One region of the Streptomyces sp. NBC_00885 genome, then DNA from elsewhere that is predicted to be linked to it. Evidence: riboswitches for the same ligand, from Rfam matches in the RefSeq annotation. Region 1 holds a riboswitch; each other region holds the start of a gene.
The links. Region 1 has a riboswitch for cyclic di-AMP ahead of OHA61_RS02300 (transglycosylase SLT domain-containing protein). Riboswitches for the same ligand answer to the same signal wherever they lie in the genome.
Positions count from the first base shown of each region.

Region 1 (7,490 bases):
CGGCGGGCTGGGCCAAGGAACACGGCCCCGCATCACACGAGGACTGTCTGCGGGCACTGACGCCCGCACAGCCCGCGCCGCCGGCCCCGCCCGGCTGATCCGGCCGAACAGAAGGCCGGGACACGAATTCCGACGAACTTGCGGCGCCCTTGCGGACGAATTCGGCGACCGCATTTCCGATTCCCGGCCGGAACGTGTCAGCGATATGTCAGACGAGGGGGAACGACCGACAACTGACAAGCCCTGCCTTCATAGTGAGGCAGGGGCCCAGCAGGGGCGCATATCCACGGTGCCACAAACCGGCATCCACTTCTCATTGTTCTGGAGGAACAAGCATGTCCCGCACCCGAAGCACCATTCGCCGCCGGGTCCTACTCGCCGCCGCCATAACCGCCACCTGCGCGCTCGGCCCGGCCGGTATTGCCATGGCCGCTGCCCCGGCCCAGGTTCACACGCTCCAGGCGTCCTACACGGTCGACTCCGCCCAACTGGGCCAGGGGCTCTACCAGTCCGCCTACTCCGCGCGGAACAATGTCCTGTGGGTAACCAGCTCGGTCGGATACCCCCCGGTCACCAAGACCCAGCTGCTCAAGGTGGACCCGGCGACCCTGAAGGTGAAGGCCGCCTACACGCCGCCCCTCAAGGACGAGGCCACCGGTGCGCGGGAGGCCGTCTACGGAGTGGCCGTCGACGACGTGCACAACACCGTGTGGACCACCAACACGCTCGACAACTCCCTTGCCGTCTACAGCCAGCGGACCGGCGAGCACCTGGCCACGCTGCCCGGCGTGAAGCACGCCCGGGACGTCGTCGTCGACCAGCAGCGCAACCTAGCCTGGACCGCCGGGCTCGAGGACGGCAGCATCGTCGCCTTCGACACCCGTACATACCAGGAGAAGAAGCGCGTCACGGTCACGGGCGCGACGCCCGCGGGCGTGACCGTCGACGAGCGCACCGGCACCGTTTACGCAGCCGATCTGACCAACGGTCAGCTCATCGAGGTCTCCCCGGCATCCAGCACGCCCAGGCTCATCCCGGCCGGCAAGGGCACGATCGACGTGGCGCTGTCCGGCGACGGCAGGACCGCCTACGCCGCCAACCAGGCGAGCGGTTCCCTCGCCGTCATCGACCTGCGCGCGGGAGTGGTGCAGAAGGAGATCGCGACGGGAGCGGGCGCCCTCGCGGTCGCGACCGACGCGTGCACGGGCAACGTCTTCGTGGCCAACAGGGAATCCGGTACGACCTCGGTGGTCGACCCCCGCAAGGGACTCGTTCTCGCGAACCTCGCGACCGGCGCGAACACGGACCATGTGGTCATCACGCGTGGCACGGCCTATGTCGTCGACAAGGCGGCGGTCGGAGCCGAGGCGATGGACTCCATCCACCGCATTCGCGCGACCGGCTGACCGGCTGCCGCGCCCGAGCGCCCCGGACGGCGGGCTCCGCCGTCCGGGGCGCTCTGCTCTGTCACGGCCCGGTCCCGTGCACCCGACCTAAAAGCGCCTTGATGTCCGAAAAAGCCCACAAGGGCGGTTCATCTTTATTGTTATTCGATGCCCCCATAAGAGAAACCCGGGCGAATTCCATTTATCCGGAGCGCACCGCCGCAAACCGGACTCGGTTGCCTTCTCCTCCAGTGAAATGGGTCACGTTCGGCAGTGCCCGCGCACGGCGGCGTGGCGCCCAGTCCCGTTCTGCAGAAAGAAAGTTGAGATTCTCGATCTTGCCGACCGGCGGGAATTTCTCGCGATTAATCCCCCTCGCGAATTGAAATGTGAATTCGGGACTTGTTTCGCCCGGTCTGCCTCGCTTACGGTCACGACAACCCGGATGGACCGCCGAATCCTGCCGCCGTCCGGAAACCGCACCCACCCACTCACGGACGTACGGCAGGAGCGGGGGACCCAGGTAAGCCGCCGATCCGGAATACGGAACGGCTTGGGGTGAAGTCGCCGTCACAATGCGGCCGGGCATCTCCAGCCCGAACCCGACAGCTCACCTCGCAGGCGACGGAGAGGAATTCGTCATGCCCGCAAAGGGTAAGCATCGCCGTCCCAAGTCCAGTGCATTCAGCCGCGGTCTCGCCGTCGCGGGCACCGGTGGCGCCGCACTCGTCCTGCCGGTGATCGCCACGACCGCCGCCTCCGCGCAGACGGCACCGCAGTCCACCCCCGCCGCCAAGACCTCGGCCGCAGCTCCGGCCCTCGCGAAGAAGGCCGGCACCACGACCTACTCCGTCGTCGCGGGGGACTCCCTTTCCAAGATCGCGGACCAGCTCAACGTCACCGGCGGCTGGAAGAAGCTCTACAAGGACAACCGCAAGGTCGTCGGTGACGACCCGCGGCTGATTCACCCGGGCCTCAAGCTGACGATCGGCAAGAAGGCCAAGGCTGCCGCCGCCTCCGACCGGGCTGACCGGGCCGACCGCTCCAAGCGCACGACGAAGCTGACCCCGGCGAAGAGTGCCCCCGCCGCGAAGCCGAAGAAGACGTACTCCAACGACCTCGACGGCTGGATCAAGGAGTCGCTGGACGTGATGGCCAAGCACGGCATCCCCGGCAGCTACGACGGCATCCACCGCAACATCATGCGCGAGTCCTCCGGCAACCCGCTGGCCATCAACAACTGGGACTCCAACGCCGCGGCCGGAACGCCGTCCAAGGGCCTCCTCCAGGTCATCGACCCCACGTTCTTCGCCTACCACGTGCCCGGCACGTCGATGGACAGCTACGACCCGGTCGCCAACATCACCGCCGCGTGCAACTACGCCGCCGACAAGTACGGCTCGATCGACAACGTGAACGGCGCGTACTGACCGACCTCACAGGTCGCGGCGGTTCACGGCGAGAAGGGCGAGAACCGCCGCGACGAGCGGCCGGGCCGTGCGGGTCCTTTTGCCTACCGGTCCTTCGAGAGCGCGAGCAGTTCGGCGAACAGACCCCCGGCGTGGACCAGGTCCTCGTACCGGCCCTGTTCGGTGATCCGGCCCTGCTCCATGACGATGATGCGGTCCGCCAGCCGGGTGTTCTCCAGCTGATGCGTCACCACGACCGTGATGCGGTCGGCGGAGATCGCCTTGATGGCCTCGAGGATGCCGTGTTCACCGCGCGCGTCCATCTGCGACGTCGGCTCGTCCAGGATCAGCAGGGAAGGCCGCCGGTACAGAGCGCGTGAGCAGACCAGACGCTGCCACTGCCCACCTGACAGCTCGGATCCGCCGTACAGTTCGCGCGCCAGCAGCGTGTCGAGTCCCTTGGGCAGGTCGTCGATCGCCGCGCGCATCCCCACGGCGTCGACGGCGTCCCACACCGGCCCGTCGTCGAAGGTGCGGGGCTGCCCCAGCGTCACGTTCTCCCTTGCGCGCAGGGGCCATTGGGCGAAGATCTGCGGGACCAGCCCGGTCCCCGCCCACACGGAGTCGGGGTGGGCGGCGGCGAGATCGATGTCACCCCAGGTCACTCGGCCCTTGTCGGCCAGGAAGATCCCGGTGATCAGCCGCGTCAGGGTGGACTTGCCCGAGCCGTTCTCCCCGACGATCGCGACGATCTCGCCACGGCGGAGCGTGAGGGAGACATGGTCGACGGCCGGAGCCTCCTTGCCGGGGTACTGGTAGACCACCTCATCGAGCCGGATCTCCTCCACGCTCCCGGGGGCGGTCAACGCGCCGCGTTTGGGGGCCAGTTGCTCGGCCAGGTCGAGGAAGGACCGCATGTCGGCGAGGTACAGGCTGGTGTGGAACATCGCCGCGCCGTTGATGACGAGCTGCGAGAGCGCGGCCAGCGTGGTCTGAACGGCGACAACGGCGGTCGCGGCGATGGCGATGCCGACTCGGCCGGTCATCGCGAGCCAGGCCAGGGTGGCCCACGTGCAGAGGAGGAACAGCCCGCCGAGAGCGGAGGTGGTCAGGACGATGCGCAGCATCCGGGGCGCGATCGTGAGGGTGCGCCGGTCGATACGGTCGGACAGCGTGCGGTACCAGAACAGCAGGTAGTCGGTCATGCCGTTCGCACGGACCTCGTCGCCGTACTTGGACGTCGTCGCCCACCAGCGCATCATTCCGCGGATGTTGCGGTCGGCGACATTGGCGTAGTGGGTCTCGTAGTCCACCTTGGCCGAGAGTACGGCGCCGATACCGGCCGGGAGCACGGCGAGCAACAGCAGCGGCAGCATCAGCGGGTGCATCAGCGTCAGGACACCGCCGGCGGCGACCATGCGCACCAGCGCTGCCATGAAGCGCTGCGCGTCCTTCACCATCAGCGTCGTGCGGAGCACGCCCATCTCCGCGGCTTCCTGCCGGTCGGCGAACCCGTCCTTGCTGTAGGCGGACGCCTCGACCCGGCAGACCGCTTCGACGAGTGCGGTGTCGGCCGCCGTGGTCAGCGTGGGCGTGATCCGGCCGTCCGCATAGGAGGCGAAGGCTCCGGCGATCCGTCCCGCGGCGGCCGCCGTCCCGACGACCAGCAGCGCGGGGAACGCCGCGTGGAGACGGGCGGAGACCTCGCCGCTGCCGAGGAGGGGATGCATCGCGCGGGCGGTGAAAGCAAGCAGTACGGCGGCTGCGACACCTGTGAGGACCTGGCAGGCCAGCAGAAGAATCACAGCCGCGCGGTCGATACGCCAGGCCATCCGTGAGGTCTGCCCCAGCACCGCCGGCAGGCGGGAGCACAGTGCGGTGAACGAGACCTCGCCGAGGGGGTTCTTGCCGTAGTGGCCCTCGAAGGTGATCTCCGCGGGCGGGGGAGGCGGCGGCGTTGCCTCGTTCGCTGCGGCGGCGGAGTTGGTGTCGGTCACCTGCCGACCTCCACACGTGTGGACGTGGACGCGCGCAGGCCGAGGTGAGCCCTGACGGTCCGCTCGAACACCAGGTGAACTCCGATGACGTTGGCACATGGATGCATAAAGGCTCCTCGGATGTCGGTGACTGGGTCAGCGCTTGAACAACGTTGCTGATCAGCGGCGCGTAACGGTCGAGTCGTCGATCGGAAGTTCGACCGCTCCGCCCGGTGCCTGTCAGGACTGGGCAGAGGGGTCGTGATCCATAGTTCGAATCACCCGCGCGGGAATCGGTACCCGTTCCGGGGATTGCCCGGTGAGCGTCCGATGTGGTTCCTCCCGCGCCGGGATACTGGTCGGACCTGGATCGACTTCGCTGACCACGAGGGACTGACACATGGCGGACGACGGGCAGAACAAGGGCAGTTGGCGACGGGGCGCGGGCGCGGGCGCGCGCGGGCGCGGGCGCCACGTCGCTGTCATCGGGGGCAGCCTGGCCGGGCTGCTGGCGGCGCACGTACTCGCCGAGCACGCCGACACGGTGACGATCGTCGAGCGCGACCGACTTCCCCAGAGGCCCGAGCCGCGTCCCGGCGTGCCGCAGGGGCGCCACGCTCATGTGCTGCTCGAAGGCGGACAGCTCGCCCTCGAGGCCCTACTGCCGGGGTTCATGGACGAGTTGAGGGCCTCGGGGGCACCCAGGCTCGGTCAGCCTTCGGACATGGTGCAGTGGCAGAGCGGCCGCTGGTTCAGGCGTACGGAGCCGACCTCGTACATCTACACCGGCTCCCGCGGACAGATCGAGCACCTGGTGCGCGAGCGCGTGCTGGCCAACCCGGCGATCACGACGGTCACATCGACGGAGGCAGTCGGGCTCCTCGGCGACGCCTCCCGGGTGCGGGGCGTGCTGCTGCGCCCGCGCGGCGAGGGCGCCCGTGCCGTCGGACAGGAGCCGCAAGTGCTCGAAGCCGACCTGGTGCTCGACGCCTCGGGACGCGGTTCGCACGCCTCGCAGTGGCTGTCGGCGATCGGCGCCGAGCCCCCGGAGGAGGAGAGCATCGACACGGGTCTCGCCTACGCCTCCCGCATCTACCGCAACAAGAGCGACAACCTCGGCTCCGATTCTCTCGGTTATTTCGTCTTCCCCAACCCCTCGCAGGTGTGCGGCGGCGGAGTGCTGCCGCTGGAGGACGGCCGCCATCTGGTGATTCTGTCCGGCGTGCGCGGCGACGAACCGCCCACGGACGAGGAGGGGTTCGAGGCGTTCGCGGCCCGTTTCCCGCATCCCTTCATCCATGACTGGATGCGCGAGGCCGAACCGGACACACCGCCCTTCGGCTTCCGCCAGACGTCGAACCTCCGCCGCCGCTACGACCGCCCGGGCCGCCGCCCCGCCGGATTCCTCGCGACGGGCGACGCGGTGTGCACGTTCAACCCGATCTACGGCCAGGGCATGGCGGTCGCCGCGATGAGTGCGGTGGCGCTGCGTGGCGCGCTGACCCACCCGCGGCGTACGCCGACGACACGCCATGTCCAGCAGGCGCTGTTCGAGGCGTCGCGCCAGGCCTGGGACATCTCGGCGGGCGCGGACAGGAAGATGCCGGGCGCGGTGGGCAACGCGGTCAGCACCCGGGCGGCGGACCGTGTGGCGGGCTGGTACCTGGCCCGCGTCCAGCAACGCTATCCGGGCGACCCGGTTGTGGGCCCGGCCTTCCGCTCAGTACTGACCCTGACCTCACCGCTCACCACGCTGTTCGCACCGAAGGTGGCGAGGGCGGTGCTCTTCGGGCCGGTTCCGGAGACGCCGTTGGAGCCCCCGATGACGCGGGAACCAGGGAGCGGCTGAGGGCCCGTCGGCCCCGGCGACGGGACGGGCCAGAGCGTCGTCGAGGGTGACGGCCGTCGCATCAGGCGCCGGCGGCCGCGCGCCGGATCGCGTCCAGCGTGCGCTCCACGTCCTCGTCCGTCGTCGACCAGTTGCTCACCGAGATCCGCATGACGCGGCGGCCGTGCCAGATGGAGCCGCTGATCCACGCCGTGCCGTCGGCGAGCAGCCGGGTCAGTACCCGTTCCGTGCGTTCCTCGTCGCCGAACTCGGCACAGACCTGGGTGAACTCCACGTCGTTGAGCACCGTGGCCCCGTCGATCCCGGAGATACCGGTCGCGAACGCGGAGGCGTGCCGGCACAGCCGGTCGACCAGGTCGGCCACACCGGACCGGCCGAGCGACCTGAGCGCGGCCCACACGGTGAAGGCCCTGCCCCGTCGGGAGAGTTCGGGGACCTTGTCGATCGGGTCCCCCTGTTCGTCCTGGATGAGGTAGTCGCCTTGGAGGCCCATCGCCGCCCGGAGTGCGGACGGGTCGCGCACTATGGCGAGACCGCAGTCGTACGGAACGTTCAGGGTCTTGTGGGCATCCGTCGCCCACGAGTCGGCGCCGGCGCAGCCCGCCATCAGATGCGCGTACGCGGGTGAGGCGGCCGCCCACAGTCCGAACGCGCCGTCGACGTGCACCCACGCGTCCGCCTCGTGAGCGGCACCGACCGTCTCGGTGAAGGGGTCGAAGGCACCGGAGTGGATGTCTCCCGCCTGGAGGATCACGATCGTGGGGCGCTGTCCGCCGGCGGCCAGGGCGTGCCGCAGCGCCTCGGGCTCGATGCGTCCCTGATCGTCCGCCTTCACCAGTTCGGGTTCGCCGAGCCCCAGGTAGCGCAGGCC
Region 1 covers NZ_CP108796.1:470,610-478,099, reverse strand. Annotated here, with positions in the region: gene OHA61_RS02310 (MbtH family protein) at 1-98, shown strand, start outside; gene OHA61_RS02305 (YncE family protein) at 336-1,406, shown strand; cyclic di-AMP (ydaO/yuaA leader) riboswitch at 1,860-2,022, shown strand; gene OHA61_RS02300 (transglycosylase SLT domain-containing protein) at 2,027-2,815, shown strand; gene OHA61_RS02295 (ATP-binding cassette domain-containing protein) at 2,899-4,791, opposite strand; gene OHA61_RS02290 (FAD-dependent oxidoreductase) at 5,171-6,619, shown strand; gene OHA61_RS02285 (pyridoxal phosphate-dependent decarboxylase family protein) at 6,681-7,490, opposite strand, start outside.

Region 2 (7,490 bases), 4.6 Mb from region 1:
GATCGAGCGCAGCCCGCGCGGCGGCCGGCCGAGCTGCTCCTTGAACGCGGCGATGTCCGCGTCGGTCGGCTCGGTCGGTGCGGTGGTGGGAGGAGGGGTGTCCATGCCTGCCTTGGCTCTAACAGTTCTACGGTTCTACTTGCGGCGGTCGGCGTTGTCGACGCCGTCCCAGACGTTGGAGTACCAGGGGCGGTCGGCCGCCCCCTCTTCCGTACGGCGCTGCTCCGCCGCCTCGGGGTCGATCATGGTGTAGCCGGTCTCGCCCGGAAGCACGAGATGCAGGTGCTCGCGGGCCAGGCGCTTGACGTACTGGTCGTCCTGGAGGCGCGCCTTCTCGTCCCGGAGCCGTTCCACCTGCTCCCGGGCGTCCGCCATCCGGCGCTGCTCGTCGGCGATGTCGGCGCGCTGCGACACGTACTGCCGCATCGGATAGGCGAGCGCGACGACCAGCGAGCAGACCACCAGCGTCAGGAAGGCCGCGCGTCCGGTCAGCCGGGAGCGGCGGGCCTGGCGGCGGCTCTGGGAGCGGTAGACGCGAGCGGCGGTCTGCTCGCCGAGCAGCCGAATCCTGGTCGCGGTGGAGAACCGATCCCGGTCCTTCCCGGCCATGTCCCGCCTCCCCATTACGTACGTACGTCCCCGGACACGGTACGGGACCGCGGCCGGGGACGTGACGACGACGGGCTGGTCAGCCCTTGAAGCGCGGGAACGCCGAGCGGCCCGCGTACACCGCGGCGTCGTCGAGGATCTCCTCGATGCGCAGCAGCTGGTTGTACTTGGCCACGCGCTCGGAACGGGCCGGGGCGCCGGTCTTGATCTGGCCGCAGTTGGTCGCGACGGCCAGGTCGGCGATGGTGACGTCCTCGGTCTCGCCGGAGCGGTGGGACATCATGCACTTGAAGCCGCTGCGCTGGGCGAGCTCCACGGCGTCCAGGGTCTCGGTCAGCGAACCGATCTGGTTGACCTTGACGAGCAGGGCGTTGGCCGCGCCGTCCTCGATACCGCGGGCCAGGCGCTCCGGGTTGGTGACGAAGAGGTCGTCGCCGACGATCTGGACCTTGGTGCCCAGCTTGTCGGTGAGGACCTTCCAGCCGGCCCAGTCGTCCTCGAACAGCGGGTCCTCGATGGAGACCAGCGGGTAGGAGGCGACGAGGTCCTCGTAGTACTCGGTCATCTCGGCGGCCGAGCGGGACTTGCCCTCGAACTCGTACGTGCCGTCCTTGTAGAACTCGGACGCGGCGACGTCGAGCGCGAGCGCGATGTCCTTGCCGGGGGCGTAACCGGCTTCCTTGATGGCCTCGAGGATCAGGTCCAGCGCGGCGCGGTTCGACTCGAGGTTCGGCGCGAAGCCGCCCTCGTCGCCGAGACCGGTGGACAGACCCTTGGTCTTCAGGACCTTCTTCAGCGTGTGGTAGACCTCGGCGCCCCAGCGCAGGGCCTCGGAGAAGGACTCCGCGCCGATCGGGGCGATCATGAACTCCTGGATGTCCACATTGGAGTCGGCGTGCGAGCCGCCGTTCAGGATGTTCATCATCGGAACGGGCAGCAGGTGCGCGTTCGGGCCGCCCAGGTAGCGGAAGAGCGGCAGGTCGGAGGCCTCGGAGGCGGCGTGCGCCACGGCGAGCGAGACACCGAGGATGGCGTTGGCGCCGAGCGAGGACTTGTCCGGGGTGGCGTCCAGGTCGAACATCGCCTGGTCGATCAGGCGCTGCTCGGTGGCGTCGTAGCCGACGAGCTCCGGGCCGATCTGCTCGATGACGGCGAGGACGGCCTTCTCGACGCCCTTGCCCTGGTAGCGGTTCTGGTCACCGTCGCGGAGCTCGAGAGCCTCGAACGCACCGGTGGAGGCGCCGGACGGAACAGCAGCACGGCCCGTGCTGCCGTCGTCGAGGCCAACCTCGACCTCGACCGTGGGATTGCCTCGGGAGTCCAGGATTTCCCGGGCTACGACGACGTCGATGGACGGCACGAGCATCTCCTTCTGGGATGTGACGCTAAAAGTGCAGGGTCTCTTTGGCCTTGCGGCAAGAGCCTAACCGGCGCGGGAGCATCGGTCGGCAGATGCCCGCCCGCTGGGACGAAAAAGGGCATGAAGAGGCTCGACGCAGGACAAACAGCGCGTGAACTACCTGGGGGTAACAGACAGAACCCCGGCCCGGCACGCTCGGGGGAAGCGCGCGGGGCCGGGGTGGCTCTGGGGGATGAGGGCCCGCGGGGTCCGGTGGTCCGCCGGGTCCACCGGAGTCCCAGGGCTCCTCGGGTCAGCTCAGGTGGAGCTGCTGGCCCGGGAAGATGACGTCGGCGTCGCTGATGATGTCCTTGTTCAGCTCGAACAGCTTCTTCCAGCCACCCTTGACCTTCTCGGCCTTCGCGATCTTGCCGAGGGTGTCGCCGGCCTTGACCTTGTACTCGCCGTCGCCCTTCTTCACTGCCTTCTTCGGGGCGGCGGGGCGCTCGGAGCGGGTGGTGGGTGCCTCTGCGCGCTTCACGGCCGGCTTGGCAGCCGGCTTCGCCTTCGGCGTGGCGGCGGAGCCGCCGGTGTACGGCGTGTTGGACAGGTTCACGCCACAGCTCGGCCAGGCGCCCTTGCCCTGACCCGCGAGGACCTTCTCGGCCACGGCTATCTGCTGGTCCTTGGAGGCCAGGTCGGCGCGGGAGGCGTAGGCGGTGCCACCGTAGGCGGCCCAGGTGGAGTTGGTGAACTGCAGGCCGCCGTAGAAGCCGTTGCCCGTGTTGATGGACCAGTTGCCGCCGGACTCGCACTGGGCGACGGCGTCCCACTCGGACGCGGTCGCGGCGGAGGCCGAGGTGGCACCCATCAGCGGGACGGCGACAGCGGCGCCGGTGACACCGGCGAGCGTGGCGATGCGGGTGAGCTTGGACGGGCGACGGTGCTTGGCTTTGCCGGAACGCAGCATGGAGCTTCTCCTCACCGACGCCTACGAGGTGAGCTGTCGGGTTCGGGCCAAGTGAGTTGCCCGGTCGCACGCTCCTGCATGCGACTTCACCCCAAGCCGGTCTCCGCCGTCGATCTCTCAACGGCCGGGCCCGGCGCTTACCTTGGGTCCCCCGCTCCTGCCTTCGGCGCTCTGCGCGACGACTACTCCCCCCGACCGACGGCAGGATTCGGCGTGACGGTCAGTGGTGCCCGCGGTGGCGAGCGGTTCAGACCGTAGACACACGACTCCCCGATGTTCAAAGACGAACATCGGGGAGAAATCGCCCATTTCACCGGGTAGGACATATACGTTTCCGCAGGTGACGGGCGGAATGGGTGATTCCGCCGGGGCAGATGCGTCAGTTGGGACAAAGAGACCCTTGTCTCACTTGCACAGAACCGGACATACGGCCGCGAACTACTCCTGATTCAGGCCCAGATCGAGGCTCTGGCCAGGAAGGATGAGGTCGGGATTGTCGCCGACGGTCTCGCGATTCTTCTCGTAGAGCGCGGTCCAGCCACCGGAGAGCTTCTCCTTGTCGACGATCGCCGAGAGGCTGTCGCCCGGCAGGACGGTGTACTCGCCCGGCGCGGCGTCCGCACTGTCGACCTTGTCCGACTTGTCCGCTTCGGTGCGCGCCGACCCGTCACCCCGGGAAGCGTGGCGCCCGGTTTCGCGGTCGCTGTCCGCATTGTCCGGCTCGGTCTCCTCGGGGGCGGCCTCGCCGCGGTGCTTGCCGTCGCCCGCCGCCGCATCGGGGGCGGCGGTCGCCGACCCGGTCGCGTCCGCGGGCGGCGCGGTGGACGGCTCGTCGGACGGCTCGGCGGGCTTGAGGGTCGGCTTCGCGGACGCGGTCGGCGCCGGAGCCGTGCTCTGCGAGGGCGAGGGTGCGGTGCCCGGGTCGACGCCGGCCGCGGCGCCGTCGTTCTGCAGCCCGGCGATCGCCGCACAGCCGGCCCATGCGGCCGGACCCTGCGCGTCGAGGACCTTCTCGGCGACCGCGATCTGCTGCGAGCGGCTGGCGAGGTCGGCGGTGGGCGCGTAGTCCGCGCCGCCGAAGGCCTGCCATGTCTCCTGGGACATCTGGAGTCCGCCGTAGTACCCGTTGCCGAGATCGGCGCTCCACATGCCGCCGCTCTCGCACTCGGCGACGCGGTCCCAGGTGGAGGCGTCGGCGGCGGAGGCCGAACCGGCTCCGAGAAGGGGAATCGCAATGGCCGATCCCGTCACCCCTGCCGCGACAACGATGGCCGGAGCCTGGCGGGGACGACGGTGGCGACCATGGCCGGAGAGCATGCGTTTGCCTTTCGCGTGACTGCTGAGACGGCAGTGAAAGTAGTCGCATTCGAACGCACATCACAAGTCGATGCAGCGGAGATCACGTGAAAGTCACAGAATTGACAGTCTGTCAGATCTGTCGAGGCGCGAACTCAACGGGCAGAGTGCGCAATCCACGCATAATCAGGCCCCCACGCCACCGCAAATCGGCTGGATCGCCCGCAAGCCGCAAGTCCGGCAATCTCCTGAGCAGCGTCGCGAGCGCGGTCTGCCCCTCCAGCCGGGCGAGCGGAGCGCCGAGGCAGTAGTGGATGCCGTGCCCGTACCCGAGATGCTGGTTGTCACGCCGGGTGAGATCGAGGGTGTCCGGCTCGTCGAAGCGCTCCGGGTCCCGGTTGGCTGCCGCGAGTACGACGAGTACGGGATCGCCCGCCGCGATCCGCTGCCCGCCGATGGTCAGCGGCTCGGTGGCGAACCGCCAGGTCGCGAGCTCCACGGGCCCGTCGTAGCGCAGCAGTTCTTCCACTCCGGTCTCCAGGAGCGCTGTTTCCCCCGCAGCCAGCGAGTTCTGCAGACGCTCGCGCTGTTCCGGGTTGCGCAGCAGCGCGTACACCCCGTTGCCGATGAGATTGACCGTCGTCTCGAAGCCCGCGAAGAGAAGGATGAAGGCCATCGCCGCGGCCTCGTTCTCGGTGAGGTGCTCGCCGTGGTCGCTCGCGCGGATCAGCCCGGAGATCAGGTCGTCGCCGGGTTCTTCCCTTTTGCGGTGGATGAGTTCGGCGAGATAGCTCCGCATCTTCTTCACCGAGCGGGCGACTCCGCCCCGCGGGCCGCCACCGTGGCGGATCATCATCCCCGCCCAGTCACGGAAGTCGTCCTGGTCCTCGCGCGGGACGCCGAGCATGTCGCAGATGGCATAGATGGGCAGCGGGAACGCGAACTCGTGAATCAGGTCCGCCTCCCCCCTCTCCGCGAAGCCGTCGATGAGCCGGTCGGTCAACTCCTGTACCCGCGGGGCGAATTCGGCGACGACACGCGGAGTGAACGCCTTCGACACCAGCCGCCGCAGCCGGGTGTGGTCCGGCGGGTCGATATTCAGCAGATGCGTCATCAGCTCGGCCTTGCGCTCGCCGGGAATGCCCGTCTTCCCCTTGGCGTGCGCGGGCTCGTCATGGTGCGCGGGATTCTTCGACAGCCGCTGGTCGGCGAGGGCCTGGCGGGCATCGGCGTACCGCGTCACCAGCCATGCCTCGACCCCGCTCGGGAGCCGCGTGCGGTGCACGGGCTCGTGCTCGCGCAGCCAGGCGTAGGCGGGATACGGATCGGTGGCGAACTCCCAGGTGAAGAGCTCGGGCCGGGTGCTCACACCTGGCCCTCGACGGCACGGATCGCGTCCCGGTAGGCGCGGGCGGCGGCCCGCAGCGCGGCCTCCGGGTCGGCGCCGCCGGCCTCCGCGCGGATGGCGAGGCCGAGCAGTTCGTAGCCGATGCCGTCGCCGGCGGGCAGCGCCACATCGAGACCGGCGGTACGGACCCGGCTCGCAAGCTTCGCGGCCAGCGCGAGACCGGGCTGACCGAGCGGAACACCGTCCGTCACCGAGTCGCGCTGCTTCTCGATCGCCTTCGTGCGCAGCCAGTGCGCCTTCACCTCCTCCGGAGTCTCGGCGCTCTCGTCGCCGAAGACATGCGGGTGGCGGTGGATCAGCTTCTCGACGATCGTCGCGGCGACATCGTCGATGGAAAACGGCTCGTCCTCGTCCTCCTGCGCGATACGCGCGTGGAAGACGACCTGGAGCAGTACGTCACCGAGCTCCTCGCGCAGCTCGTCGCGGTCGCCGTCCTCGATCGCCTCGACGAGTTCGTACGCCTCCTCGATGCCGTACTTGGCCAGGCCCTTGTGGGTCTGCTGCGAGGACCACGGGCATTCGAGCCGGATCCGGTCCATGACCTGGACGAGATCGAGAAGGCGCGCGCCGGGCAGATCGTAGGAGCCGGGGAGCAGCTCCAGGTCCGGCATCCGCACCCGTCCCGATCCGGCGAGGCGGGCAAGACCGTCGGTCAGGGCCTGGTCGCCCTCGCCTGAGGGCAGCACCACGACGGTGCGGTCCCCGGCGCAGGCGTCGAGAAGCTCCTGCGCGGTGGGCGCGGCGATCTCGACCCCGATGCCCGCCTCCCGCAGATACGGCAGCTGCGGGTGGGCGGCGTCGGAGCACAGCACCTGGTCGGCGGCGTGCAGCGTCTGCCACGCGGTCCAGGACAGCAGCCCGGGCGCGACGCGGTGGCTCGCGGTGAGCAGGACGATTCGGCCGGGAGCGACGGGTGCTTCTGTGGTCACCCGTCGAACCTACCTCGCGCGCTAGGCGCCGGTCTCCGGCTCCTTGCTGACCTGGGTGATCCAGGGGGCCTTGTACGTGCCGAGCTCCAGCTTCTGGTTGTCCCAGGCGCCGAAGCGGGGGTTCACATCGATGTGCAGCGACTTGGCGGCTGCGGTGAAGGCCTGGTTCAGCTTCTGCTGGCCCTCGGGGGTGTTGGTCGCGCCGAGTGCGGTGGCGAGCTTGCTGACCAGGATGTCGCGGCGCACCACATCGTTGAGCTGGTCGGGAGCCACGCCGCGCTGCTGCAGATACATGGCGGCGAGCTGCTCCTCACCGCCGGACTGCAGCACCAACTGGGCCCGGCCGTCCTGGATCTCCTTGCGGCTGATCTTGACCCCGGCGTCGTCGGCGGCGCGCTGGACGACCTGGTCGACGATGAGGTCGTACAGCTTGGCCCGGCTGAGCTGACCGCTGTCCTTGATGAGCTGCGCGGACTCGGGCGAACGCTGCTGGGCGGCGCGCACGTCCTTCACCTTCTCCTGCACGGTGGCCACCTCGATCCGCTCCCCGCCGACGACGGCGGCGGCCCCCGGGTGAGCGTCATTGCCGCAGGCGGCGAGGAGGGGCGCGGCGATCAGAAGCGCGGCGGAGACGGTGAGCGCGGTGCGACGGCGGCGGTGCAAAGGAGCCTCCCGGCGTGATTGTGCTTCGGTGCACAAGACCCTGCGGTGATCGATGGTAGGCAGTCCCGGGGGTCTGGGCCACTGATTCGACCAACGATTCGCCCGCGGGTGCGGATGCGAGCGGTGCGCGTCAGCCGGCCGACCGGACCGGCTCCGGCTCCCGCTCCTGCATCCGCGCGACCGGATCCGGCCGCAGCATGATCATCCGGGAGACGACGAAGGTGATGGGGATCGCCGAGGCCTGCGCGATCAGCGGGGAGTAGCGGCTGCTGAGGT
Region 2 covers NZ_CP108796.1:5,101,754-5,109,243, reverse strand. Annotated here, with positions in the region: gene OHA61_RS23300 (DUF501 domain-containing protein) at 1-105, opposite strand, end outside; gene OHA61_RS23295 (septum formation initiator family protein) at 136-609, opposite strand; gene eno (phosphopyruvate hydratase) at 689-1,975, opposite strand; gene OHA61_RS23285 (transglycosylase family protein) at 2,262-2,918, opposite strand; cyclic di-AMP (ydaO/yuaA leader) riboswitch at 2,922-3,097, opposite strand; gene OHA61_RS23280 (transglycosylase family protein) at 3,357-4,235, opposite strand; gene OHA61_RS23275 (cytochrome P450) at 4,348-5,583, opposite strand; gene OHA61_RS23270 (nucleoside triphosphate pyrophosphohydrolase) at 5,580-6,551, opposite strand; gene OHA61_RS23265 (SurA N-terminal domain-containing protein) at 6,573-7,214, opposite strand; gene OHA61_RS23260 (GtrA family protein) at 7,345-7,490, opposite strand, start outside.
Region 2: another riboswitch for cyclic di-AMP. It lies ahead of OHA61_RS23285 (transglycosylase family protein); the one in region 1 lies ahead of OHA61_RS02300 (transglycosylase SLT domain-containing protein).

Region 3 (7,490 bases), 630 kb from region 1:
CCGTGAACTCGTGGACGCCGCAAGGGATTCGGGCCGTACCCTCGTCGTCCACACCATGGCCCGGGACACCCCCGCCCTGGCCGTCCTGCGGGAGGGGCGCATACCCGTCTACGAGCGCATCGAGCAGGCGGCGACCGCCCTCGCCGCCGTGGCCAGGTGCCGGCACCTGGTGCCGCCGCCCCCACCGGAGCTCCCGCCCGCGGCCCGGTACTCCGTGCCCGACGGAGGATACGAGACCGTGCGCGAGCTGCTCGCCTCGTACGGACTCGCCTTCCCCGACGCGGAGTTCGTCCAGGGCGCCGCGGAAGCCGCCGAAGCCGCACGACACACCGGGTATCCGCTCGTCCTCAAGGCGATGGGGCCGGCCCACAAGACCGAGGCGGGCGCCGTTGCCCTGAACATCGCCGACGAGGGCGCGCTGCGGGCCGCGTTCGCGCGGATGCGGGCCGCCACCGGTGCCGAGAGGTACGCGGTGGAGGTGATGGCGGAACCTGCGAACGCCGTCGAACTGATCGTCGGCGTACGGCACGACCCGGCCTTCGGTCCCGTCGCCATGGCCGGCATCGGCGGAGTAACAGCCGAACTCCTGGCGGACACAGCCGTCGCCCTCGCCCCGCTCACTCCCGAACGGGCCCGTGCCCTGCTGCTCTCGTTGCGGCACGCACCGCTGCTGACCGGCTGGCGTGGTGGTCCGCCCGTACATCTGGACGCCGCGGCGGCCGCCCTGTGCGCCCTCTCCCGGGCCGCCGCCGAACATCCCGAGCTGTCCGAACTGGAGGTGAATCCCCTGCTCGTGCACCCCGGCGGGGCGCTCGCACTCGACGCACACGGTGTACGGGCCGCGTCCAAGATCGGCTGTGTAGGGTGAGCACGTGGCCAGAGTCCGGTTGAACGTGGCGGAGAGGCGTGAGGAACTGCTCGGCGCCGCCGTCGAGCAGATCGAGGAGCACGGCGTGGCGGCCGTACGCATCGCCGATGTCGCCTCCGCGCTGGGGGTGAGCAACGCCCTGGTCCTCTACCACTTCTCGACCAAGGAGAAACTCGTCGCCGCGGCTTTCGCGTATGCCGCAGACGGCGATCTCGCCCATCTGCGCAAACTGCTCGGCCGACGCACCACGGCGCTGCGCCGGCTGCGCGCCGCGGTCCGCTGGTACGCGCCGACGGGGACGGCCAAGGGCTGGCGCCTGTGGATCGAGGGCTGGGCGGCCGCGCTGCGGGAACCCGCCCTGCGCGAGGTGGCCCGCGATCTCGACCAGCAGTGGAAGGCCGCACTGACCGAGGTCATCGCGGAGGGCGCGGCGGCAGGCGAGTTCCCGTGCGAGGACCCGGCGGCAACGGCCTGGCGGCTGACGGCGTTTCTGGACGGGCTCGCCGTGCAGATGACCTCGTACGCGGGGTCGCTCTCCCGTGCCGCGATGCTGGAGTGGACCGACGAGGCCCTCGCCCGTGAGCTCGGCGTGGAACGCGAGGCGCTGACAGCCGCCGCCCGCTGACCCGCCCGCCGGTACGCCGAACCGGCTGGGCAGTCATACTGGGCGACTGTGTCTCATCTGTCGCAGCATCAGCAGACCGGTCAACTCCCCTACAACACACAGGATGTGCTGGTCGTCGGCGGCAGCGGCGTCGACACGGTCGTCCGCGTCGACTCCCTGCCGGTTCCGCTCGCCGACTCCGTCGGCGTCGGCCCGATCCGCGAATGGCCCGGCCACACCGGCGGCAATGTGGCACTCGGCTGCCGGGCACTGGGACTGAAGGTCACGCTGCTCGACTACATCGGCGACGACTGGCCCGGACGCCAGGTCCAGGACCGGCTCGCCGCCGGCGGGGTGGACTTCGAGCCGCTCATCTCCCCGGCCGGTACCCGGCGCGCGGTCAATCTCGTCGATCCCTCGGGCCGCCGGATGTCGTTCTACGACGCCCGTGATCCTGAGGAGTTGCGCATGCCGCGCGAGGTCTACCTTCCCCATCTGCGCCGGGCCCGCCATGTCCATCTCTCGATCGTGAACTTCGCTCGGTTCCTGTACGACGACATCGAGAAGCTGGGCGTCCCGGTCTCCACCGATCTGCACGACTGGGACGGACTGGCCGACCACCACCGGGAGTTCGCGCTCCGCTCGGACCTGGTCTTCCTCAGTGCGGCGGGCGCGGGCGAGCGGATCGCGTCGGTGATGCGGGAGATCCTGCGCGACGGACGGGCCGAGGCCGTGATCGCGACGGCCGGTGCGGGAGGCTCGTATCTCCTGACCCGCGACGGCAGCAGCACCCCCCGCCCGGTCCCCGCGGTGGCGCCGCCCGCCCGGGTGGTGGACTCCAACGGCGCGGGCGACGCGTATGTCTGCGGCTTTCTCTACGGGCGGCTGGCGGGCCGTGATCTGGAGCAGAGCGCCCGGCTCGGCGCGCTGGCGGGCGCGCACGCCTGTACGGGCGAGGGCAGTACGGCGCTGATCGGCGCGCCGGAACTCCTGGCGGCTCAGACCTGACAAACGGCCGCCGAGCCGCGGGGCCGCCGGGCCGACCCCGCGGGGCGCTTCACCCCGCCGCTGTCACAGGGGCAGCAGATTCGGCCGCTTGGCCTCCACGTGGTCGCCGGAGCTCTCACCGCGCAGCCGGCGGCCGATCCACGGCACCAGATGCTCCCGCGCCCACTGGATGTCGTCGCGGCGCACTTCGAGCGTGCCACGGGGCGGCAGCGGCGGCCACGGCTGGTCGGGGTTGGCGGGCACCTCGATGCCGAGGACCTGGGCTGCGCGCAGCGCGACCCGGGTGTGCCCCTCGGGGGACAGATGGAGCCGGTCGGCGTCCCAGGCGCGCCGGTCCTGGACGGACCTGAGCGACCACAGATCGAGTACGGGACAGTCGTAGCGGTCGGCGATGGCCCGTACATGCGCGGTGTACATGGCGATCTTGCCGCGGAGATGGCGCAGCACCGGCACCCCGCGGGTGTCGAAGCCGGTGGTCACCATGACCGTCCCGACGGCGCCGGTGAGGTCGGCGACCGCGCGCTCGAAGCGCTCGGCCACGTCGTCCGGGTCGGTGCCGGGCCGGATGATGTCGTTGCCGCCCGCGCAGAACGTCACCAGGTCCGGGGCCAGTTCCATCGCCCTTGGCACCTGTTCCTCGACGATCTGGTCGAGCAGGCGCCCGCGCACGGCGAGGTTGGCGTACCTGAAGGTGTGCTCCGGCATCCGGTCGTCGAGCAGCACCGCGAACCGGTCCGCCCAGCCGACGTACATCCCGTCGGGGCCCGGGTCGCCGACGCCTTCGGTGAAGCTGTCACCGATCGCCGCGTACGACCCGAATCCGCCGCTGTTCTCTGTTCTCGAATCGTCTGCCACAAGTACTGATCCTCCCCTTACGGATGTGACCTACGCGACCGTAAGGAGGGGTTGACGAGGGGTGATCTTTGCCACCGCTCAAGATTGTCCACGGCGGAATACGCCGGATCCCCCCGCGCCGCCGCTGCGGCACGAGGGGACCGGGACGTGATCGCCGCGTCGGACGGGCGTCAGACGGTGACGCCGTGCTGGCGCAGGTAGGCCAGCGGGTCGATGTCCGAGCCGTAGCTCGGGCCGGTGCGGATCTCGAAGTGCAGGTGCGGTCCCGTGGAGTTGCCGGTGGAGCCGGAGAGGCCGATCTGCTGGCCGCCGCTCACGCTCTGGCCGGCGGAGACGGCCAGGGCGGAGAGGTGGGCGTACTGCGAGTAGCTGCCGTCGCTGTGCTGGATGACGACCTCGTTGCCGTACGCGCCGCCCCACCCGGCGGAGACGACGGTGCCCGGGCCGACGGCCTTGACCGTGGTGCCGGTGGAGGCGGCGAAGTCCACACCGGTGTGGTAGCCGCTGGCCCACATCGACCCGGCGAGGTGGTACGGCGTGATGACGGTCGCGCCGTCGATGGGGGTCGTGAAGCCGGAGCTGCTGGTCTGCGGGGCGCTCTTCGCCGAGCCGGAGTCCGTGGAGACCTTGGCAGCGGTCTTGGCAGCGGGCTTGGACGCGGTCTTGGCAGCGGACCGGGCCTGGCTCTTCTCGCGGTGCTGCGACTTCTCGGGAGCCTTGGCCTTCGAGGCGGCGCCGAGGGTGAGCTTGAGGCCGGGGTGGATCAGCGAGGGGTTGTCACCGACCCGCTCGCGGTTGTCCTGGTACAGCTTCTTCCAGCCACCGCGGACATTGTGCTCGTCCGCGATCTTGGAGAGATAGTCGCCGGCGACGACGGAGTACGTCGTGGGTGCGGCGGCCGGCTTGTGCGGCGCCTTGTACGCGGCCGGTGCCGCGGTGGCGGTCACGGTCGTGTGCGACGAGGTCGCGACGGGGGCGGTCTTGCCCGCGGCGTGGGCCCCGGTGGCACCCATGAGCGGGATCGCGATGGCGGCGCCACTGGTGCCCGCTGCGACGAAACCGCGGGTGATCGGGCTGGTCTTGGGACGGCGGTGCTTACCCTTTGCGGGCATGGCGCTTTCCTCTCCGGCGCCGGCGAGGTGAGCTGTCGGGTTCGGGCTGGAGATGCCCGGCCGCGCGGTTGCGCTGCTTAACCCCGAGCCGTTCCACAAGTGCGGAATCGGCGTACTACCTGGGTCCCCCGCTCCTGCCACGCGTGGGTGGGTTCGAATTCCGGGCGGCGGCAGGATTTGGCGGTCCGTCCGGATTGCGGTGAACGTAAACGAGCCGGGCCGACCGGAACAAGCGACCGCAATTACGGATCACCATCCGGCGTGATATCGCCGGAGAATTCCCGTTACGCTCCGTCAATCAATGATCTTCCCTGCCCTGTCAGGCAACGGATTTCGCAACCGTCACGCCGCCACACACCGTCACAAATATGATCCTGCTCACGAGGCATGCCCCATCTGCATTGCAGACGGGGCAGGTTATACCGAACCGTCCAATTCGGACAGAAGCACCATTTGATGACTATCGACCGATCAGGCTCACTTTTCCCTCGGATCCACCATTACCGAGAAATTCCGCGGCGGCTGATTGTCCCTTTTCGGGCGTATTCTCCGGACCTCTCCGTCACGGTTGCCTCCGCACGAGCCGCCGCAGCCGGATCACCGTGGCGTCCAGGTCACCCTTGAGTCCGGTGTGCAGCCCGTGGTGCAGCAGTAGCGACCCAGGATGCTCGGCTCCGGTGTCCGGGCACTCGTAGACCGCCGCCGGATCGAGACCGCGCAGCCTGAGCCGCGGCGGCTGTTCGCCGTAGTGCTGCGCCTGCAGCCAGGCGAGGACGACGGTCTCCTCGCCATGTACGTACTGGACGGCACTGAGCCCGCCCTCGGGCGCGCGCAGCCGGTACAGCTCGCCGTGCTGCACCAGCGGCCTGATCTCCTTGTAGAGCTCCACCCAGCCGCGCGCCTCTGCGAGCTCCTCGTCGGTCCACTCGGTGAGGTCGCCGCCGACCCCGAGCACCCCGGCCATCGCACTGACGAAGCGGAAACGCAGCGTACTGATGCGGCCGTTGAGCTGGACATTGGGGCTGTCGGTGACCCATGCGGCCATGACCCGAGCCGGGTGCAGCTGGGTGAAACCCCGCTGGATGGCGAGCCGGTCCAGCGGGTCGGTGTTGTCCGAGGTCCACACCTGGTCGGTACGCGCGAGGATGCCGAGGTCGATCCGGCCGCCGCCGCCCGAGCAGGACTCGAAGGCGACGCAGGGATGCGCGGCCCGCAGCCGGTCCAGCAGTGCGTACAGCGCGTGGACATGCTCGACCCACAGCTTCTGCGGGTACTCCTCACCGGGCCAGCCCGCGTCCGTGAAACAGCGGTTGAAATCCCACTTCACATAGTCGATGGGGGCATTGGTCAGCAGGGTGTCCAATTGCTCCCACAGATAGTCCTGCACGTCCCGGCGGGCGAGATTCAGCACCAGCTGATTGCGGAATTCGGTCCTGGCGCGGCCCGGATGGTGCTGCACCCAGTCGGGGTGCGCCCGGTAGAGATCGCTGTCGGCGTTGACCATTTCCGGCTCGACCCAGATCCCGAACTGCATGCCCAGCGCGTGCACTTCACCGGCGAGCGGGCCCAGGCCCTTCGGGAAGCGCTCGGCGCTGGGGGTCCAGTCGCCGAGGCCGGCGCGGTCGCTGGTGCGCCGCCCGAACCAGGCGTCGTCGACGACGAACAGCTCGACGCCCATGGCTGCGGCCCGATGCGCGAGGGCCCGCTGCTGCTCCTCGCAGATGTCGAAGCCCGTGGCCTCCCAGGAGTTGTAGAGGACCGGCCGTTCGGTCGCGGCGTCCGGAATGACGTGTGCCAGCTGCCAGGCGTGCCAGGCCCGGCTGGCACCGCCGAAGCCGCCGCTGCTCCACAGCCCGGCGAAGACGGGCGAGGTGTAGGACTGCCCGGGCGCGAGCCGCAGCAGCCCTGAGTCGTCGTAGCCCGCCCCACCGGTGATCTGCACCAGACCGTCGGGCAGTTGCTGTACGCAGATCCGCCACGATCCGGACCAGCCGAGCGCCACGCCGTACACCTCACCGTGCTCCTCGGTGGCCTCCTCGGCGTCCAGCGCCACCCACGGCAGATGCTGATGCCCGGTGTGGCCGCGGCGACTGCCGATCACCTTCTCCCCGTATGTCAGTTCCGACCGTACGAGCAGGGATTCGGCGGCCCACCGGCCGTGCAGCCGGCTGAGCCGCCAGCCGTCGCGCTGCGGCAGCGTCCAGGCGGCCGCATCGGCCCTCAGCAGCTCCAGATCGGGTCCCTCGCCCTCATGGGCGACGGTGACCCAGCGCTCGATCACATCGGCGTCGTCGCGCATCCGGTGGTGCAGGGTGAGAGCGAGTCCGTGCACGGCGTCCGTGAAGCGCAGCCGCAGCTCGTCGCCGTCCACCGCGGCCCGGTGGAAGGTCCACTCGGTGCCGCGCACCTCGGCCGTACGGACGGACAGCGCCGGGCGTACGAAACGGGGGCCGCCCTCGACCGGATACTCCTCGTGCCCGTCTAGCCGGGACTCGAACGGCCAGTACGGCGGCGGACCCTGTGCCGCGAGCGCCTCGGCGTCGGCGCCCGCGATCCGTGGCCCCCAGTGCAGATGGAGCAGTTCGTCGTCGTCCGTGAGGTGAAGTGCGTAACTGCTCGTCGGTCCGGAGAGGACCCACGTACGTCCGCTGCCAACGCTCTCGATCATCCCGGCCCCTCAGATACTCACAGGTCCGCACAGGCCCGAACATCATCCGACGGGAGTCGCCGCCCGTGCAACGCCCTTGAGGCGACAGATCGAAATGATTGCCCGCTAAAGCGATGTCGTATCGTCGGGAAAGCGCCATCGTCGGCGAGGAGCGCCGACGGCAGTCACCTCAGGAGCCCACGTGACGCAGCAACTGCCGCAGGCCCCCTCGACAGAGCCCGAGCTGACCGGAGTGCGCAATTTCCGTGATGTGGGCGGCCTGCCGACCGTGGAGGGCAGGCGGGTGCGGCACGGCCGGCTCTTCCGCAGCGGTCATCTGGCCCACGCCACCGAGTCGGACACCTCGTTCCTCGCCACGCTTGACCTGCACACGAT
Region 3 covers NZ_CP108796.1:1,096,282-1,103,771, forward strand. Annotated here, with positions in the region: gene OHA61_RS05075 (acetate--CoA ligase family protein) at 1-868, shown strand, start outside; gene OHA61_RS05080 (TetR family transcriptional regulator C-terminal domain-containing protein) at 873-1,493, shown strand; gene OHA61_RS05085 (carbohydrate kinase family protein) at 1,602-2,480, shown strand; gene OHA61_RS05090 (SGNH/GDSL hydrolase family protein) at 2,544-3,335, opposite strand; gene OHA61_RS05095 (peptidoglycan DD-metalloendopeptidase family protein) at 3,506-4,447, opposite strand; cyclic di-AMP (ydaO/yuaA leader) riboswitch at 4,452-4,607, opposite strand; gene OHA61_RS05100 (alpha-galactosidase) at 5,010-7,115, opposite strand; gene OHA61_RS05105 (tyrosine-protein phosphatase) at 7,297-7,490, shown strand, end outside.
Region 3: another riboswitch for cyclic di-AMP. It lies ahead of OHA61_RS05095 (peptidoglycan DD-metalloendopeptidase family protein); the one in region 1 lies ahead of OHA61_RS02300 (transglycosylase SLT domain-containing protein).

Region 4 (7,490 bases), 4.0 Mb from region 1:
CGGTCTGACGACGGCCGAGATCGCCCGCGCCCATCTGGTGCCGGAGGCGACGATGGCGCAGCGCATCAGCAGGGCCAAGCAGAAGATCAAGGGTGTGGCGTTTCGACAGCCGGGGCCCGAGGACCGCGATCAGCGGCTCGCCGCCGTGCTGCAGGTGCTCTACCTGATCTTCAACGAGGGCTATACGGCGACCTCCGGCAGGGATCTGCACCGCGCCGACCTCGCAGGTGAGGCGATCCGGCTGAGCCGGGCCGTGCGCAGGCTGCTGCCCAGCGACGGGGCGGTGACCGGGCTGCTCGCGCTGATGCTGCTCACCGACGCCCGCAGCGCCGCGCGCACCGGACCGCACGGCGAGCTCGTCCCGCTCGACGAGCAGGACCGGGGCCTGTGGGACGCGAAGGCGATCGCCGAAGGGACCGCGCTGGTGGAGGAGGCCCTGTCGGAGGGACCGGCGGGGGCGTACCAGCTGCAGGCGGCGATCGCGGCCCTGCACGACGAGGCGGCGCGTGCGCAGGACACCGACTGGCCGCAGATTCTCGCGCTGTACGACCTGCTCGTACGCCGTGCTCCCGAGCCGATGGCCGAGCTGGGCCGTGCCGTGGCCGTCGCCATGGTGCACGGTCCCGAGGCCGGGCTCGCCGAAGTGGCCAAGCTGGAGGACGGGTTGGCGGGGCATCACCGGCTGGACGCCGTACGGGCGCATCTGCTGGAAAAGGCGGGGGATGCCGAAGGAGCCAGGGCCGCCTACCAGTTGGCGGCCCGGCGCACCCTCAGCGTCCCGGAGACGCGCTACCTCCAGATGCGGGCGGCCCGGCTGCTGGCCCCGAAGTAGCTTCCGTGCGCCTGTGGACAACCCGCAGGTCAGACGCGGATTTGCGGCTTCCGCTCGCTGTTGCAGAGTGGTGACAGTACGGGGATTGCCCGGCTGATCATGAGCGGTGAGGATGAGCACATCGCCGTAAGCCGGGACCGAACAGGGCCGGACGGAAGGCGAGTTCTGATTCAGCTCGCCGCGCGAGCTCTCTCATCCCGTACCACCGCCTGCCGCGGCGCGCTCTGCGGCGCTGTTCTCTTGTACGGCCGACTGCCGCCCATCCAGCGGCTGTCAGGCCCCTAGTCGATTCCTTGGGGGGAGTCCACCATGTCCGCTCGCTTCGCCTCCGCCGCCGCGCTCACTGTCGCCGCCGCCGTCGGCACCACGCTTGTCCCGCTCAGCGCCCACGCCGCCCCGGTGGCTCCCCAGAAGCCCCTCACCATCGAGCTGGGCACTCCGGCGCCGACCGGGCCGCTGACCCGGGGCGGGGCGAGCGAGACGTTCACGTTCACCGTGAAGAACTCCGCGGACAAGCCGGTGGACTTCCAGCCGTGGCTGATCGGGAACACGGACGGTGCGAGCCCCATCGCGGCCTCGCACGTCGTCCTCGACGTGCAGCCGGTGAACGCCCCGGCGACGGACGAGTTCGTCAGCCAGGAGGGCATCGGCGCGCAGGGCGTGTTCTACCCGGCCGGCAAGGGCAAGGGCGCCTCCTTCTCGGTGCCCGCCAAGGGCGAGCTGAGCTGGAAGGTCTCCGTCGGCCTGGGCAAGAACTACCCCTCGAACAACGGCAATCTGAGGCTTCTGGCCGACGACCTCGCCGAGAACACCAAGCGCGAGCAGGACGACACCCTCGTCTTCGAGGCCAGCCCGAAGATCAACACAGGGCCCGCCGCCATGACGCTCGAGACCGACGAGAACGCTCCCATCAAGCCCGGCGGGGCGGGCACCGTCGACGTCGTCCACCAGCTCAAGGGCGGGGTGACTTTCGACTCCGACCTGAGGACCATTCTGGAGGTCGCCGAAGAGCCCGGCTCCACGGCGAAGATCCCTGAGCTGTGGATCGAGCAGCTGGGCGAGGACGGCAAGTACACCAAGGTCGAGAAGTTCAAGGGCGAGGAGAAGTGGCAGCTCGCGGACGTCCGCAAGAGCTACATCTACAAGCGCACCAGGCTTCGCGTGAGCGTCATCGACTTCAAGGGCATCCAGAAGCCGGTCAAGATCACGCTGCGCGCGGCGACCGGGCTGACCGAGGGCAACACCCATCCGTTCCTGGGAGCCCAGGGCAAGATCACCGTCGCCCCCGAGCGCGGCACCACCCAGCCGAGCGCGACGCCCTCCGCGACGCCGTCTGCCACGCCCTCCGCGAGCGCTTCCGCCACCCCCTCCGTGACCCCGTCCTCCTCGGCCACGGCGGTGGCCGGCGGTAACACCCCCGTCACCACCACCGGCGCCCTCGCCAACACCGGATCCTCCGGCGCCACCCGGTACGCGGCCTTCGCCGCTGCCGCCCTGATCGCGGCCGGCGGAGCCCTCACCGCACTGCGTCTGCGCCGCCGCTGAACAAAATGGATTTGATCTTGCTCCGGATGGCGTAAGGTGGTGTTCACCGACGCGGGGTGGAGCAGCTCGGTAGCTCGCTGGGCTCATAACCCAGAGGTCGCAGGTTCAAATCCTGTCCCCGCTACTGACAACAGTGGCCCGGCACTCGACAGAGTGCCGGGCCACTGTCGTGTGTGCGCTGCGGACATCGCCCGGTTGGCCGACGGCGACTCGCCGCCCGGCGCGGCTACGGCCAGCCTGGGAAGGGGGCGGTACCGTCCGCAGCCGTGTGGGGACCGGGCAGGAGAGCACCCGTGGCCGAGCCAGAGCAGGGCGGAGCGGACATCTCTCGTGGATTCGTCCGCCTGCTGCCCGCCCTGATGATCGTCGGCGGCGCGATCTTCGACCTCGCGACGCCGCCCCGGTTCACGGCGGTCCCGCTCTTCGCGGCCGCGCCGCTGATCGCGGCCCCCATCTTCACCTGGGTCGGCACCCTGCTGGTCGGTATCGCGGCGATCCTCGGCGTGACCGGGCTGCACCTCTACAACCACACCCTCTCGCAGATCACGGCGTTCACCGAGCTGACCACTGTGATCACCGTCTCGGGCCTCGCTCTGCTGATCAACCGGGTCGTACGGCTCGGCAGTCAGCGCCTCGCGTCGGCCCGGGTGATCGCCGAGACGGCGCAGCGCGCCGTGTTGCCGACTCCCCCGGAGCGGATCGGGGGACTGCACGTCGCCGCGCGGTACGAGGCGGCGCAGAAGGACGCGTTCATCGGCGGCGACCTCTTCGCCGTACAGGACACACCCTTCGGGGTGCGGCTGATCGTCGGGGACGTACGGGGCAAGGGGCTGCAGGCGGTCGAGGCGGTGGCCGTGGTGATCGGGGCGTTCCGGGAGGCCGCCGAGCAGGAGAGCTCGCTGGAAGGGCTCGCCGCGCGGCTGGAGCGGGCGCTGGTGCGGGAGGGCGCGCGGCACAACCTGGACGCGGTCGAGGGGTTCACCACCGCCGTACTGGCCGAGATCCCGCGCGGTGATCGTGTCGTACGGGTCGTGAACCGGGGCCATCCGGAGCCGCTCCTGCTGTACGCGGACGGGAACGTGAACATCCTGGAGCCGACCCAGGCCGCGCTGCCGCTCGGTATGGGCCTCGGGATCTGGCCGGACCGCTCGGACGCGCACCGGCTGCCCCCCGGGGCCACGCTGCTTCTCTATACGGACGGGCTGTCCGAGGCGCGCGACGCGAGCGGCGTTTTCTACGACCCCGGCCGGCGGCTGGCGGGGCGGCTGTTCCCCGGGCCCGAGGAGCTGCTGGACGCCTTGGTGGACGACGTACGACGCCATACGGGTGGCGGCTCGACGGACGACATGGCGCTGCTTGCGGTCAGCCGTCCCGCTCAGGGGCAGCAGGAGCGCCGCACGATCGTGCCCGTGGTCGGCGGGGGCGAGTGAGGGCTCTGGCGGCTCGGCGTCGTTGGCGTCGTGAAGCCGGGCGCCGGACGCCGGACGGACGGATGGGCACGGTACGTAATCGAGAGACACCCCTCCGCATAACATTTGACGAACCGTCAGGTAGCGGGAGGTGTCGGATGGTGCGTCAGGGGCGATCAACTCACCCCACTCCGGGCCCTTGTGTCCGGTTAAGTCCCGGCGAATGTTGTTAATGATCAGTCGGAACAGCTTGGAATCGGGCCCCGGTGTCTATTAACGTTCGATAACGCAGCGCGGTCGTCCCAGTCGTCGCAAGAGGCGGCACCGTGCGCACGCGCCGAATCCCGCAAGGGAACCGGGGAACCACCAATTGGGGTGAATCGGGCACCTTTTGCCGCTCTTGTCCGCGGCGGAAGCGCCCGTAGGAGACCTTCCTGCTCCGAACCCGTCAGCTAACCCGGTAGGCGAGAAGGAAGGAAAGGAGCACGCCTCAGTGGCGTCCAACAAACCTGCCCCGACAGCACCCTTCGAAACTGACTTCTTCGGCGACGAGGTGGCAGAGCGGGCATGGGAGGAATGGAACCCCACCGAGGACTCCGTCCGTCCGGTGCGCGGCCGGCACCGTGTCATGAAGCAGCGCGGCGGACTCGCCCGCAGCTCCACGGTGCTCGGGGTCGGCGTGATCGCCGCGGTCGGCGCGGGCGGCATGGCCACCGCGCAGAGCAAGCCGCCGGTCTCCATATCGCTCCCCGACTCGATCGCGGACAACCTGCCCGACGCCAAGTCCCTTCCAGGCGTCGGCTCGTTCATGTCCGACGACTCCTCGGACGCCGACGCCGGGAACACCGCGCCCCTCACCTCGGCGACGCTCGCCGCTGACACCGGCTCCAAGGCCGAGGCGCAGGGCTCCGCCGGTGAGGCGCTGCGCGCCCGCATCCTCCAGCAGGCCGATCAGCAGCGGGCCGAGGCGGACGCCGAGGCCAAGGCGGCCGCGGAGAAGCTCGCGGCCGAGAAGGCAGCGGCGGAGGCGAAGGCCCAGCAGACCGCGGCGGAGGCCGAGGCCGAGGCGGCGAAGCTCGCCGCCGAGAAGGCAGCGGCGGAGAAGGCCGAGGCCGAGCGCCTCGCCAAGCTCGCCGCGAGCTACTCGCTGCCGACCTCCTCGTACACGATCACCTCCACCTTCGGTGAGGCCGGATCGATGTGGTCCTCGGGCTACCACACCGGCCTGGACTTCGCGGCCCCGACGGGCACGCCCCTGAAGGCCGTGCACAGCGGCACCGTCAAGTCGGCGGGCTGGTCCGGGTCTTACGGCTACCGCACGGTGCTGGAGCTCGAGGACGGCACGGAGATCTGGTACGCCCACCAGTCCTCGATCTCGGTCAGCGTCGGCCAGAAGGTGACGACGGGCGAGACGATCGGGCGCGTGGGTGCGACCGGCAATGTGACCGGCGCGCATCTGCACCTCGAGGTCCACACGGCGAGCGGGACCGGCATCGACCCGATGGCCTGGCTGCGGGACAAGGGCCTGACCGTCTGATTTCTCCGTACGCCCCCTCGCGCCGCCGCTCGGCGCGAGGGGGCGTTTATGCGGATGCCCCCATGTGCGCGGTGCACCGCACTCCCATGAACGCCGGCAGTTCTGGCGCTCACCCCCCGACGCCAGGGCTGCCGGTCCTGTGCCCCGGTCGCGTACGGCATGCGGGCGGAACAAGCGCCCTGCCAGCCTAGGAGCGGTACGGGTTGTAGCCGCCGTAGTCGCGGTGCGGGGGCGGGGTCCATACCCGGCCCGTCGCCCGCGCCGCGTAGCTCAGCGCGGGAGACGCGACTTCCTTGCGCTGCCACAGGTGGTGCAGCAGCTCCTGCTCGCGCTCCATGAAGTCCGGGCCCGCCGTGCCGCGGTGGGCCCGGTGGCGCAGAAAGGCCAGGGTCGTCGCGAACCGTTCGTACTCCGAGACGGCGTGGGCCGCGGCCGGTCCGTGCGTACGGCGGGCGATGTCGCGGGCCATCGTGCGCGCCCGCATCGAGGAGAGCGCGCGCGGCTCGTCGGCCGTCAGCCAGCCGGCCGCCGCGTATGCGGGCAGTTCGGTGGATATCGTGCGCAGTTCGCACTGCCGGGTCCAGATCGTGAGCCAGGTCAGCAGCCCGAAGACCGGGACCATGAACGCCCCGTACACCGCATAGAAGCCGAACGGGCCGAAGAGCGACACCGAGCCGTTCCACAGCGCGTGCATGCCCATCGCGAGGGCGAGGCCCAGCAGTGGCAGCGCGATCCGCCGGAATCGCTGGCGTCGTGCGGCGAGCGCCGCGATCCCGAAGCCGATGCCCGTGAGCACGGTGAAGAGCGGATGCGCGAACGGCGACATGACGACACGTACGAAGAAGGTCGCCGCGGTCACCGATGCCAGGCCCGAGGTGCCTATCTCCTGGTCCTCACCGAAGGCGTTGCCGAGGTAGAGGATGTTCTCGGTGAAGGCGAAACCGGTCGCGGTGAAGCCCGCCACGACGACGCCGTCGACGATCCCGGTGAAGTCCCGTCTGCGGAAGATGAAGATCAGCAAAATCGCTGCGGCCTTGGCGGTCTCCTCGACGACCGGGGCTATGACGGTCGCCCCGAGCGTGTCCGCGCTCGCCGGGTCGGCGGTTGCGGTGGCTATCCAGCGGGTCGCGAAGGAGTTCGCGATGATCGCGACGAGGGCGGCGGCGAAGGCGCCCCAGGCGAACGCGAACAGCAGATTCCGCCAGGGTCCCGGCTCGACCCGGTCCAGCCAGCGGAAGGCCGCGGCGAGAAGCGGGACGGGCAGGGTGGCGAGGCCCAGTCCGACCAGGAAGCCGTGCGTGCCGGTCTGTTCGCGTACGAGAGCGAGGATGACGAGGCCGGAGAGGGCGAGCAGGGTGATGACCACCCCGGCCCGAACCGCCTTGCTGCGCCAGAGCCGGGAGGCCCGCCGCGGTTTGTACCGCCAGCGGGCACGCTCCGGCACGGCATCGAAGAGCGGCTGCTCGTCGAAGGCCGGGACCGCCGGATGCGGTGAGAGGTGCTGCGGGAACGACTCGGACACCTGATGACCCTAACGAGGCACACTGACACCTGGCGATGGTGCACGGCACACTACCGAGGGTTATGCCGACTCCAACACGCGGCGGAACAGCAGGTCGTGCACCTTGTGACCCTTGTCCAGGCCCTGCCCCTCGAACCGGGTGAGCGGCCGGAAGGCGGGGCGCGGGGCGAAGCCGCCGTGCTCCTGGGTGGTCTCGAAGTCCGGGTGCGCCGAGAGCACGTCGAGCATCTGCTCGGCGTACGGCTCCCAGTCCGTCGCGCAGTGCAGGATCGCTCCGGGCTTCATACGGGGCGCGGCGAGACTGAGGAACTCGGGCTGGATCAGCCGGCGCTTGTGGTGGCGCTTCTTGGGCCAGGGGTCGGGGAAGTAGACGCGCAGCCCGTCGAGCGAGCCGGGCGGGAGCATCTCGCGGAGCAGGATGATCGCGTCGCCGTTGGCGACACGGATGTTGGACAGTCCGTTCCGCTCCGCGAGACCGAGGAGATTGCCCTGCCCGGGCGTGTGCACGTCGACGGCGAGAATCCCGGTGCCGGGATCGGCGGCGGCCATCTGCGCGGTGGCCTCGCCCATCCCGAACCCGATCTCCAGGACGACGGGCAGCCCGCCGAACATCTCCTCGAGATCGAGGACGCGCTGCCCGTCGAT
Region 4 covers NZ_CP108796.1:4,446,595-4,454,084, forward strand. Annotated here, with positions in the region: gene OHA61_RS20205 (RNA polymerase sigma factor) at 1-832, shown strand, start outside; gene OHA61_RS20210 (hypothetical protein) at 1,142-2,377, shown strand; tRNA gene OHA61_RS20215 (tRNA-Met) at 2,428-2,501, shown strand; gene OHA61_RS20220 (PP2C family protein-serine/threonine phosphatase) at 2,551-3,807, shown strand; cyclic di-AMP (ydaO/yuaA leader) riboswitch at 4,112-4,268, shown strand; gene OHA61_RS20225 (M23 family metallopeptidase) at 4,280-5,323, shown strand; gene OHA61_RS20230 (PrsW family intramembrane metalloprotease) at 5,511-6,845, opposite strand; gene trmB (tRNA (guanosine(46)-N7)-methyltransferase TrmB) at 6,906-7,490, opposite strand, start outside.
Region 4: another riboswitch for cyclic di-AMP. It lies ahead of OHA61_RS20225 (M23 family metallopeptidase); the one in region 1 lies ahead of OHA61_RS02300 (transglycosylase SLT domain-containing protein).